One region of the Kitasatospora brasiliensis genome, then DNA from elsewhere that is predicted to be linked to it. Evidence: riboswitches for the same ligand, from Rfam matches in the RefSeq annotation. Region 1 holds a riboswitch; the other holds the start of a gene.

Evidence for each region. A riboswitch is a leader RNA that binds a small molecule or an ion and turns the genes downstream of it on or off. The one in region 1 is predicted to bind cyclic di-AMP.
Region 2: it holds a riboswitch for cyclic di-AMP, as region 1 does, so the genes downstream of both, QWJ13_RS07930 (M23 family metallopeptidase) here and QWJ13_RS16795 (M23 family metallopeptidase) in region 1, are expected to answer to the same signal.

The regions. Positions count from the first base shown of each region.
Region 1 is NZ_JAUOOW010000004.1:149,663-154,698, forward strand. Features, by position in the region: gene QWJ13_RS16790 (MFS transporter) at 1-809, opposite strand, end outside; cyclic di-AMP (ydaO/yuaA leader) riboswitch at 1,165-1,304, shown strand; gene QWJ13_RS16795 (M23 family metallopeptidase) at 1,307-2,266, shown strand; gene QWJ13_RS16800 (APC family permease) at 2,606-4,156, shown strand; gene QWJ13_RS16805 (hypothetical protein) at 4,182-4,409, opposite strand; gene QWJ13_RS16810 (RidA family protein) at 4,527-4,937, opposite strand; gene QWJ13_RS16815 (IclR family transcriptional regulator) at 4,965-5,036, opposite strand, start outside.
Region 2 is NZ_JAUOOW010000002.1:24,365-29,400, reverse strand. Features, by position in the region: gene QWJ13_RS07950 (ATP-binding protein) at 46-1,254, opposite strand; gene QWJ13_RS07945 (TetR/AcrR family transcriptional regulator) at 1,558-2,124, opposite strand; gene QWJ13_RS07940 (alpha/beta fold hydrolase) at 2,176-3,006, opposite strand; gene QWJ13_RS07935 (YiaA/YiaB family inner membrane protein) at 3,163-3,453, opposite strand; cyclic di-AMP (ydaO/yuaA leader) riboswitch at 3,649-3,807, shown strand; gene QWJ13_RS07930 (M23 family metallopeptidase) at 3,820-4,653, shown strand; gene QWJ13_RS07925 (hypothetical protein) at 4,706-5,036, opposite strand, start outside.

The sequences.
Region 1 (5,036 bases):
AGCCGGGAGGAGAACAGGCCGAGCGGCAGCATCGGCTCGGGCGCCCGGCGTTCGACCACCACGAAGGCGGCGGCGAGCAGCACCCCGAGCACCCCGCTGACCCAGACCGCGGGGGACAGGCCCTCGCCGGCCGCGGTCAGCGCGTAGGTGATCGCGCCGAGGGCGAGGGCGGCGAGCAGGGCGCCGAGCGCGTCGAAGCGGCCGGAGGCGCTCTCGTCCCGGCTCTCCGGCACCGACCGGGTGGCGACGGCGATCACGGCGGCGGCGAGCGGCAGGTTCAGCAGGAAGATCCAGCGCCAGCCGGGGCCGTCCACCAGCCAGCCGCCGAGGAAGGGGCCGACCGCGGCCGACACCCCGCCGAGGCCGGACCAGAGGCCGACCGCCGCCGAGCGGTCGTCAGGGTGGAAGACGGCCTGGAGCATGGCGAGCGAGCCGGGGGTGAGCAGCGCGCCGCCGATGCCCTGGACGGCGCGGGCGGCGATCAGCACATGGATGTTCGGCGCGGCGGCGCAGGCCGCGGAGGCGGCGGCGAACCAGACCACGCCGATCAGGAAGACCTTGCGCCGCCCGTAGCGGTCGCCGAGCGCGCCGCCGAGCAGGATCAGGCCCGCCAGGGTGAGCAGATAGGCGTTCAGCGTCCATTGCAGGGACGCCAGTGTGGCGCCGAGATCGGCGCCGATCCGGGGCAGCGCGACGTTCACCACGGTGCCGTCGAGCATCGCCATGCTGGAGCCGAGCACCGTCGCCAGTAGTACCCAGCGACCCTGCGCGGTGCCCAGGCGCAGGGTGCCGGCCTCGGAGGTGGCCACGGGCGAATCCTGCGTTGTCCGGGGCGTACGTGACAAGGGTCACCGGTGGGCGTGTTGGCCGGATGCGGTGGGTGAGCGGGCGGGTGCGCGGTGTCGTGAATCTCGGCGCAGGGTCGTGGATCAGTGGCCGGGAGTGAATGGGTTGTGTACGTATCGTGTGGTCGGGCCTGCGGAGGGTCACCGGGGGGCGGGGGGTCGTCGCCGTTTCAAGAGATCGACATTGCTTCACCCGAACGGATGGGTTTTAGTTCAGCGACCGCCCGGCCAGTCCGGACGGATCCGCCGGGTGGAACGCCGAGTCCTGCCGCTGCCCGGTGGTTCGAAACGAACTCTGTACGGCAGGAGCGGGGGACCCACAGGTAAGTCGCCGGACCGGAGTTCGCGCCTCAGTGCGCGGGCGTCCAGGACCGGCTCGGGGTGAAGCCGCGCATGCGCGGCCGGGCAACTCCAGCCCGAACCCGACAGCTCACCTCGCAGGCGTCGGAGAGGAAAATTCCATGCCTGCTCAGGCTCGTCGTATCGCCCTGCCCCGCGCCGCCCGCATCGGCATCGCCACCGCCGTCACCGGTGTGTCGTTCGCCCTTCCGCTGGTGACCGCGATCAGCGCCCAGGCCCACCAGGCTCCGGCTGCTCCGGCCGCGCAGGCCGCTTCCGCCGCCAAGTCGGCCGCTCCGGCCGCTTCCGCCGCGTCGGAGAGCTACCGCGTCGTCAGTGGCGACACCCTGTCCAAGATCGCCGACGTCAAGGACGTCGAGGGCGGCTGGCACGCGCTGTACGAGCAGAACCGCTCGGTCGTCGGCGCCAACCCGGACCTGATCTTCCCTGGCCAGCAGCTCGCGCTGCCGGGCCACGCCGCCGACGCCGCCCCGGCGAAGCCCGCGGCCCCGGCCAAGCCGGCCGCCCCGGCGACCCAGGCCGCCGAGCCGCAGGCCCAGGCCCAGGTCCAGGTGCGGACCGAGGCCGCCCAGCCGGCCGCGCAGCTCCAGACCCAGCTCCAGGTCGCCACCCCGACCCAGGCCGTGACCGCCACTCCGGTCGCCGCCGCCACCTCCGGCTTCGTCGCCCCGCTGGCCAACCCGAAGCTGGGCACCGCCTACGGCGTGGCCGGCTCGATGTGGGCCTCCGGCCACCACACCGGTCAGGACTTCGTCGCCGCCACCGGCACCCCGCTGCGCGCGATCGCCAACGGTGTCGTGGTCAAGGCCGGCAACGGTGGTGCCTACGGCAACGAGGTCGAGATCAAGCTCGCCGACGGCCACTACGCCGAGTACGCGCACCTCTCCAAGATCGGTGTGAAGATCGGTCAGAGCGTCACCGCCGGCCAGCAGATCGGCCTCTCCGGCGCCACCGGCAACGTGACCGGCCCGCACCTGCACTTCGAGATCCGCAACGGCTCGGAGTACGGCTCGGACATCAACCCGGTCGCCTTCCTGCGCGCGCACGGCGTCGCGCTCTGAGCCTGAGGCTCGGCAGTAGGAACCAGGAACCACCGCTGCTGCGGGCGAACCGATCCTCCGGGATGGTCATGTCGGGTGACCGCTCGACCGGGTGATCGCCGCACGGCGGCCATGGGCGCGGGACACGCCCAGGCCGGCCCGGCCGTACGGGGAACTCCTCGTACGGCCGGGCCGGCCGCTGTCGTTCCCGCTCCGTTCGACCCGTCGAACGCGGCGTCAACTCCGGTGCGCGGGGCGTCGATCGCCGGTGTCGCGGGCTTCGCGGCCGCGCGATGCTGTCGGACGGTCAGCGCCCGGCCGGTCCGGCGGGCGGGCGGGTCCGGGAGTCGAGGAGGCCGGATGGCGGTCCGGAGCGAGGGCGTGGCGGGGGAGACGGCCGGGCGGGAGCGGTCCGGGCCCGACGGGGTCGACCGGCTGAAGGCGGACTCGGTCGGCCTGGCCGGCGTGGTGTTCATGGCGCTCGCCGGCGCCGCCCCGATCACCGCGATGACGGGCAACCTGCCGATCATCGTCGGCCAGGGCAACGGCGGTGGCGCGCCCGCCGCGTACGTGGTGGCGACCGTCGCGCTGACGGTGTTCTCGATCGGGTACGTGGCGATGGCCCGGCACATCACCGCCGCCGGGGCGTTCTACGGCTACATCTCGCACGGGCTGGGGCGGGTGGTCGGGATGGCCTCGGGGCTGCTGGCGGTGCTCGCGTACGTCGTCACCGAGGCCTCGGCGATCGGCTTCTTCGCCTACTCCCTGCGCGGGCTGGTCCGTTCGCAGCTGGGGGTGGAACTCGGCTGGGGCTGGTACGCGTTGGCCGGGGTCGCGGTGATCGGGGTGATGGCCTGGTTCGACCTGCACCTGACGGCCAAGGTGCTGGGGATCGCCCTGGTGCTGGAGATCGGGGTGCTGGGCGCGGTCTCGCTGGCCGTGCTGTGCTCCGGCGGCGGGCCGGAAGGTCTGCTGCCCGGCTCCCTGAACCCACTGAACTCGCTGAAGGGAGTGGGGAGTTCGGGTGCGGAGGCGGCCGGGCTCGGACTGTTCTTCGCGTTCTGGTCCTGGGTGGGCTTCGAGTCGACCGCGATGTACGGCGAGGAGTCCCGCGACCCGAAGCGGGTGGTGCCGCGGGCGACGCTGATCTCGGTGGTCGGGGTCGGGCTGTTCTACGTCTTCGTGTCCTGGATGATCGTCTCCGGCAACGGAGTCGAGCACGCCATCGCGGTGGCGAGCGGCACGGTGCCGGGCAAGGACGGCAACAGCCTGTTCTTCGACCCGTTGCGCGCCCACCTGGGGGCCTGGGCGGTGAAGGTGTTCCAATGGCTGGTCGTCAGCGGCTCGTTCGCCTGCGCGATGGCCTTCCACCAGTGCGCGGCCCGCTACCTGTACGCGATCGGACGGGAGGGGCTGCTGCTCCCGGCGCTCGGCCGTACCCACCCGCGGCACGGCTCGCCGTACGTCGCCTCGGTGGCGCAGTCGCTGACCGCGGCGGGGCTGGTGGCGGGGTTCCTGGCGGCCGGGATGGACCCGTACGCGCACCTGTACACGCTGCTGGCGCTGCTCGGGACGATGGCGATCCTGGTGGTGCAGACGCTCTGCTCCTTCGCCGTGGTCGGCTACTTCCACGTGCTGCGGCGGCATCCGGAGACCGCGCACTGGTTCCGGACGCTGGTCGCGCCGCTGGTGGGCGGGGCGGCGATGGCCGGGGTGGTGGTGCTGCTGGTGCTCAACAAGGACGCCGCGGCCGGGGCGGCCGCGCACACGCTGCTGTTCCGGCTGATCCCGTACCTGGTGATCGGGGTGTTCGTGGGCGGGGTGGTGCTGGCGCTCGTGGTGCGCCGGTGGCGGCCGGAGCTGTACGCGCGGATGGGGCGGGTGGTGCTGGAGGACGCGGTCGAGCGCTGACCGGGCGGCCCGGCTGGGGGAAGGGTCAGTGCCGGTGGACCGGCAGGCCGTGCTGGGCGGCGGCCGCGGTCAGCGGGTCGTCCAGGGCGGCGCGCAGCCGCAGCCGGGAGCCGTGCACGGAGACCGGGGTGTCCAGGTGGTGTTGCTCGCCCAGGGCGCGGACGGTGAGCGAGGAGGTCGTGCCGAGCAGGCTGCGGACCCGTTCGGCGGTGGTGGGCTCGGGGACCTCGGGATCGCCGGTGGGCAGGCTCATGGACGGACCTCCAGTTAGTTAGGTGAGCCTAACCTAATGTCCGAGTGGAGGTGTGGCAAGCAGGCGGAAGGGCCCGGACGCGGGGGTGGCGTCCGGGCCCTTCGGCGCGGCGGGTCGTCAGGAGACGACGGCCTGGGCGTCGATCTCGACCAGCATCGGCTCCTGCGGCAGCTCGACGAAGATCGTGGTGCGGCACGGCTTCACGCCGCCGGGCTTGACGTTCTCGTCGATGAACTCGGCGTAGACCTCGTTCATCAGCGGGAAGTCGGCGCGCTTGGTGAGGTAGACGCGGAACATCACCACGTCCTCGATGGTGGCGCCGCCGGCCTCGACGATGGCCTTGACGTTCTCCAGGGTGCGGCGGGTCTGTGCCTTCACGTCGCCGTGGTGCAGGTACTCGCCGGTGGCCGGGTCCTGCGGGCCCTGGCCAGAGACCTGGAGGATCGGGCCCTTGCGGACGCCCTGGGAGAACATCCAGGCGGGGGCGGGGGCGCCGTCGGTGCGGATCTCGGTCTTGTCGGAGGACATCGGGGTTCCTTACTCGTTGATGGGGCGTCAGATGTGGTCGGGGCGGCCGCAGTCGGCCGACACGGCGCGGGTGGTGGCGAGCAGCTGCGGGAGCAGGTC
Region 2 (5,036 bases), on a different contig from region 1:
CTCCGGAGCGCTGGGGAAGTCGGGGGGAAGCGGGGCGGGGAACGGTCAGTGGGGTCCGGGCGGGATCTGGGTCCGGGCGGCCGATCGGCCGCTGGCGGTACCGGCCTGGAACATCGCCATGAACGCCTGCGCGTCCCGGGCCGAGCGGTAGGGCGGCGCGGGCGGTGGGGTGGGAGCGGCGTGCTGGGCGGGGCGGGACCCGCGGTCCCGCCGGTGGCTGCGGCGGGGCAGCGGCGGCGGGGTGTCGCCGGCGGCCGCGGACCGCCCGGGCGGCGGGGTCTCCACCAGGGGGTGGCCGGCGGGGAAGGCCGGCCGGGGGTCGGGGGTGAACGCCCGGTCGTCCGGCCCGAGTCCGGGGACGGTGGGCGGCAGCGGCTCGGTGAGCAGCGCGTTCGGCAGCAGCAGGACCACCCGGACACCGCCGTACGGCGAGGGCGCCGAGCTGAGCGTGACCCGGAAGCCGTACTGCTCGGCGAGCCGGCCGACTGCGGCCAGGCCCAACTGCGGCACCTCGCCCAGTCGGGAGACCTCCAGGGTGCTGCCCCCGGCCAGCGCGGCGGCGGCCTTGGCGACGGCCTGCTCGGGCATGCCGACGCCGCCGTCGTCGATCTCGATGACGGCGCCGTTGTGCACCGGCATCAGGGTGACGAACACCTGGGTGCTGGGCGGGGAGTAGCGGGTGGCGTTGTCCAGCAGCTCGGCGATCGCGTGGATCAGCGCCTCGGCCGCGGCGCCGACCACCGCGGTCTCGATCCGGCTGCGCACCACCACGCGCTGGAACGGCAGGATGCGTCCCTGGGCGCCGCGGACGACGTCTTCCAGGGAGACCGGTTCCGGCCAGTGCCGGCCGGCCCGCGCGCCGCACAGTACGGCCAGGGTCTGGGCCAGCCTGGCCTGTTGGGCGGCCGCGTGGTCGGCCTTGAGCAGGCCCTCCAGCAGCGCCGGGTCGTCGTGGGTGCGTTCCATCTCGTCCAGCAGCGCCTGCTGGTCGTGGGCCATCACCAGGATGCGGCGGGCGACGCTGAGGAAGGCCCGCTGGGTGGAGGCGGTGTGCTCGTGTTCCTGCTGGGCGGCGGCGAGTTCGGCGCCGCGGCGGGCGAGTTCGGTGGCGAGCCGCTCCTGGGCGGTGGCGAGTTCGCGGTGCAGCCGGTCGGCGCGGCCGCGCTGGGTGACGGACACGGCTCGGTACCGCGCGGCGGCCACCAGGGCGAGGACGGCGAGCACGCCGGTTGCCGTTACGGACCACTGAGTCATCGTCACGCCGCGAATTCTAGGGTGATGATCCTACGAAGGTGTGAACGGATCTCGCCAAGTGACCGGATCTTGTCAATATCGAGTCAATTCGGCGCCAATCGGCACTCGTTCGACCTCGATCCCTCCACCTGGGGAGGCGTCCGAGCGCTCCGGCCGGTCCCCGCGACAGCGTCGGAATCGCGCCGGTTGGCCGGATCGCGTCCCGCGATGTGTGGGGTTGGTGCTCGCGGTGTCGCGAAAGGGCGTGGTCGGGCGTGATCGGGCGTGGTTGGGCGCGGTCGGGCGTGGTCGGGCGCGGGGACCCTAAGCCGGCCAGGCGCGCAGCCCGGTGGTGAGCGTGGCGATGAGCCGGTCGTGGGTGGTGGCCAGGTCCTCGCCGAGCTGGAAGGCGCCGGCGGTGCTGAGGGAGGCGAAGCCGTGGGCGACGGAGCGGACGGTCCGGGCGGCGTGGATCGCCTCGGAGCCGTCGAGGCCGTACTCCCGCAGGACGGCGATGATCACGCCGACCAGCCGCCCGCCCGCCGCGGCCAGGTCGTCGTCCGGCTGCGGCGCCTGGGGCAGCGCGTTGTAGCGGTGCGGGTGCTCGGTGGCGTACGCGTGGTAGGCGCGCAGGACGGCGGCCACCGCGTCGTCCCCGCTGCGGCCGACCGCCGCCGCGGCCAGCCGGTCGGCCAGGTCCCCGGTGACCCGGACGGCGATCAGCCGCCGCAGTTCGGCGAGGCCGCCGCTGACGTGCTTGTACAGCGAGGGCGTGGCGACGCCCGCCCGGGCGGCGACGGAGGCCAGGGTGAGCGCCTCGGCGCCCTGGTCGTCGATGAGGGCGAGGGCGTGGTCGACGACCTGGTCGGGGGTCAGTCCTACGCGGGGCATGGCTTCGGGTCCTTCGTGCGGCGGTCGGATGGAGGAAAGAGGAGGGGGCGTTCAGCCGAGCTCGGCGAGGAACGGCAGCAGGGCGTCCGCGGTGGCCGCCGGGTTGTCGGCCATCGGGTAGTGCCCGGAGCCCTCGATCATCACCTTCCGCGCGCCGCCCAGCGCGGCGGCCTGCCGGTCGGCGACCAGTTCCGGCTTCGGGAAGTCGGGGTCCTCGCTGCCCATGACCACCAGCGCCGGGCACCGCACCGCGGCCGTCCAGCCGACCGGCGCCGAGTCGCCGTGGACGTACCCGCGGGTGGCGGTCTTCCGCCCGGGGGTGCGCAGCGCGGTGACCAGCCCGTCCACGTACGCGTCGAAGTCGGCGGGCTTGGCGCCCGGGAAGGCCATCTTGCGCAGGTAGAAGCCCCAGGCGGCCGGCCAGTGGACGAGGGCCGCGCCCAGCAGCCCCATGGCGCCGCGCATCAGGGCGCCCGGCGGCGGGTTCTCGACGAAGGCGTCGATCAGCACGATGCCGGCGACCCGCTCGGGCGCGTCCCCGGCGGCCTTGACGACTGTCGCCCCGGTGTAGGAGTTCCCGGCGAGGACGGCGCGCTCGATGCCGAGGTGGTCGAGCAGGGCGAGCACGTCGCCGGCCAGGGCGGCCGGGCTGTAGTCGTCCCAGATCAGGGAGGACTCGCCGAAGCCCCGCAGGTCCATGGTGACGACCCGGTGGCCGGCCGCGACCAGCAGCGGGCGCAGGTGCCGGTAGGTGGCCCGGCTGTCGAGCATGCCCGGGAGCAGGACGACGGGGGTGCCCTCGCCCTGCCGGGTGTCGTCGAAGGAGATCCGGCCGCCGGGAACGGCCAGGTACTGGGTGCTCGGGGTGATGGTGCCGTTCATGGGGGTCCTCCTCGGGCCGCCGGCGCGGGGTCGGCGTTACTGCCGATAGCCATAAAGCTAAGGCTAATAGCCTTAGCCGTCAAGCGTGACCGTCAAGCGTGACCGCCAAGCGTGACCGTCGAACGCGACCGCCCGGCATCCGACTCGGCCGGCGCGTCAGACCCCTTCGACCTTGAACGGGTCGTGCTCGCTGAGCAGCTTGTCCAGCCGGGCCTGGTCGACCCGGGTGACCATCTCGTTGGACTCCTGGCGGTCCCGGATCACCTTCGCCAGCGTGAACGCGGAGGTGACGGTGTAGAGGAGGCCGAGCCCGAGGAAAGCCCGGGTCCAGGCGCCGACCGGCAGGCAGGCGATCCCGGCGGCGAGGGCGGTGCCCGACAGGGCGAAGGAGAGGACGGCCTGGACGTGGTAGGCGGCCGTGGTGCGAGTCTTCATCGGTGCGCTCATGGCGTCAGGATGCGACCGCCGGCGCGGGCCGCACATGAGTAGGTGTACTCAGATGGGCCCGGGTATGAGGGGCCGTTCGTTGACGTCCGATCACCAGGGCCTAAGCTGCTCCAAACGGGTGGCTTGGAATCAGGGCCTCCTAGGATTAACGTTTGATAACGCAGCGCGGTTGTCAACGCCGTACCCAGACGGCACCGTGCGCCGTCGCCTAATCCCGCCGGCCGGCCTCCGGGCAGGCCAGGGAGCCGGGGAACCATGTTCCTTGGGGTGAATCGGCGGGGCCCCGGCCCGGCCGTAGGAGACCTTCCTGCTCCGAACCCGTCAGCTAACCCGGTAGGCGCGAAGGAAGGAAAGGAGCGCGCCTCCGTGGCGTCGACGCATACCCAGGCACAAGCCGGTACCCAGCTTCTCGACCACCCCGGCACGGACGGCCCCGAGGACTTCGGTCCGGAGGCCTTCGGCGCGGAGGCCGAGGCCAACCGCCACCGGATGCCGCGTCAGATCCGCGGAACCTCCCCGCTGCTCGGCGTCACCGCCGTCGCCGCCACCCTGGGCGCCACCGGCTTCGCCTCGGCCACCCCGGCCGCCGCGCCCGCCGTCGAGATCCCCGACGAGACCCCGGTCGCGCTCGCCGCCGACCCCGGCCTCGCGCTCGCCGCCCGCATCCAGCACCAGGCCGACAGCCAGCGCACCGCCGCCGAGGAGAGTGCCCGGGTCCAGGCCGCGCAGGAGGCCGAGGCCAAGGCCGCCGCCAAGGAGGCCGAGGCCAAGCGCGCCGCCGAGGAGGCCGAGCGGGCCAAGGCCGCCGCCCTCACCCTCCCGGTGACGGACTACCGGCTCTCCGCCCACTACGGCCAGAGCGCCCGCTACTGGGCCCATCTGCACACCGGCCTGGACTTCGCCGCCGACACCGGCACCCCGGTCCACGCGCTCGGCCAGGGCACCATCACCTCGGCCGGCTGGGCCGGCGCGTACGGCTACCGGATCGTCGAGACCCTGCCCGACGGCACCGAGATCTGGTACTGCCACCTCTCCTCGATCACCAAGGGCTCCGGCCAGGTCGTCGCCGGCCAGCAGATCGGCAAGGTCGGCGCGACCGGCAACGTCACCGGCCCGCACCTGCACATGGAGGTCCGCCCGGGCGGCGGCGCCCCGGTCGACCCGGAGCCCTGGCTCCAGCAGCGCGGCCTCAACCCCTGATCCCAGCCCCACCCGCGGAGCCCCCGAACCCGGGGGCTCCGCTTTTCGCGCTCTACTCCTCGGCGGGCAGCTGCTCCTCGGCGGGCGACTGCCCCTCAAAGAGCAGCTGCTCCTCGGCGGGCAGCTGCTCCTCGGCGGGCAGCTGGGCCAGGTACGCCTCGATCTCCTCCTGGCCCGGCTCCGGCGCCAGCTCCGGGAACTCCGTCACCAGCAGCCGCGGCAGCCCCGGCACCGTCCACTCCCCGAACAGGTCGAGCGCCGCCTCCACCGCGGCCTCCTCGAACCGGTCGAAGTCCCCGGTCAGCTCGTCCGGCATCGGCCGCCCCTGCGCGGTCAGCTCCGCGAGGTTGCGGTAGCTGCGCCGCATCAGGCCCTGCTCCAGC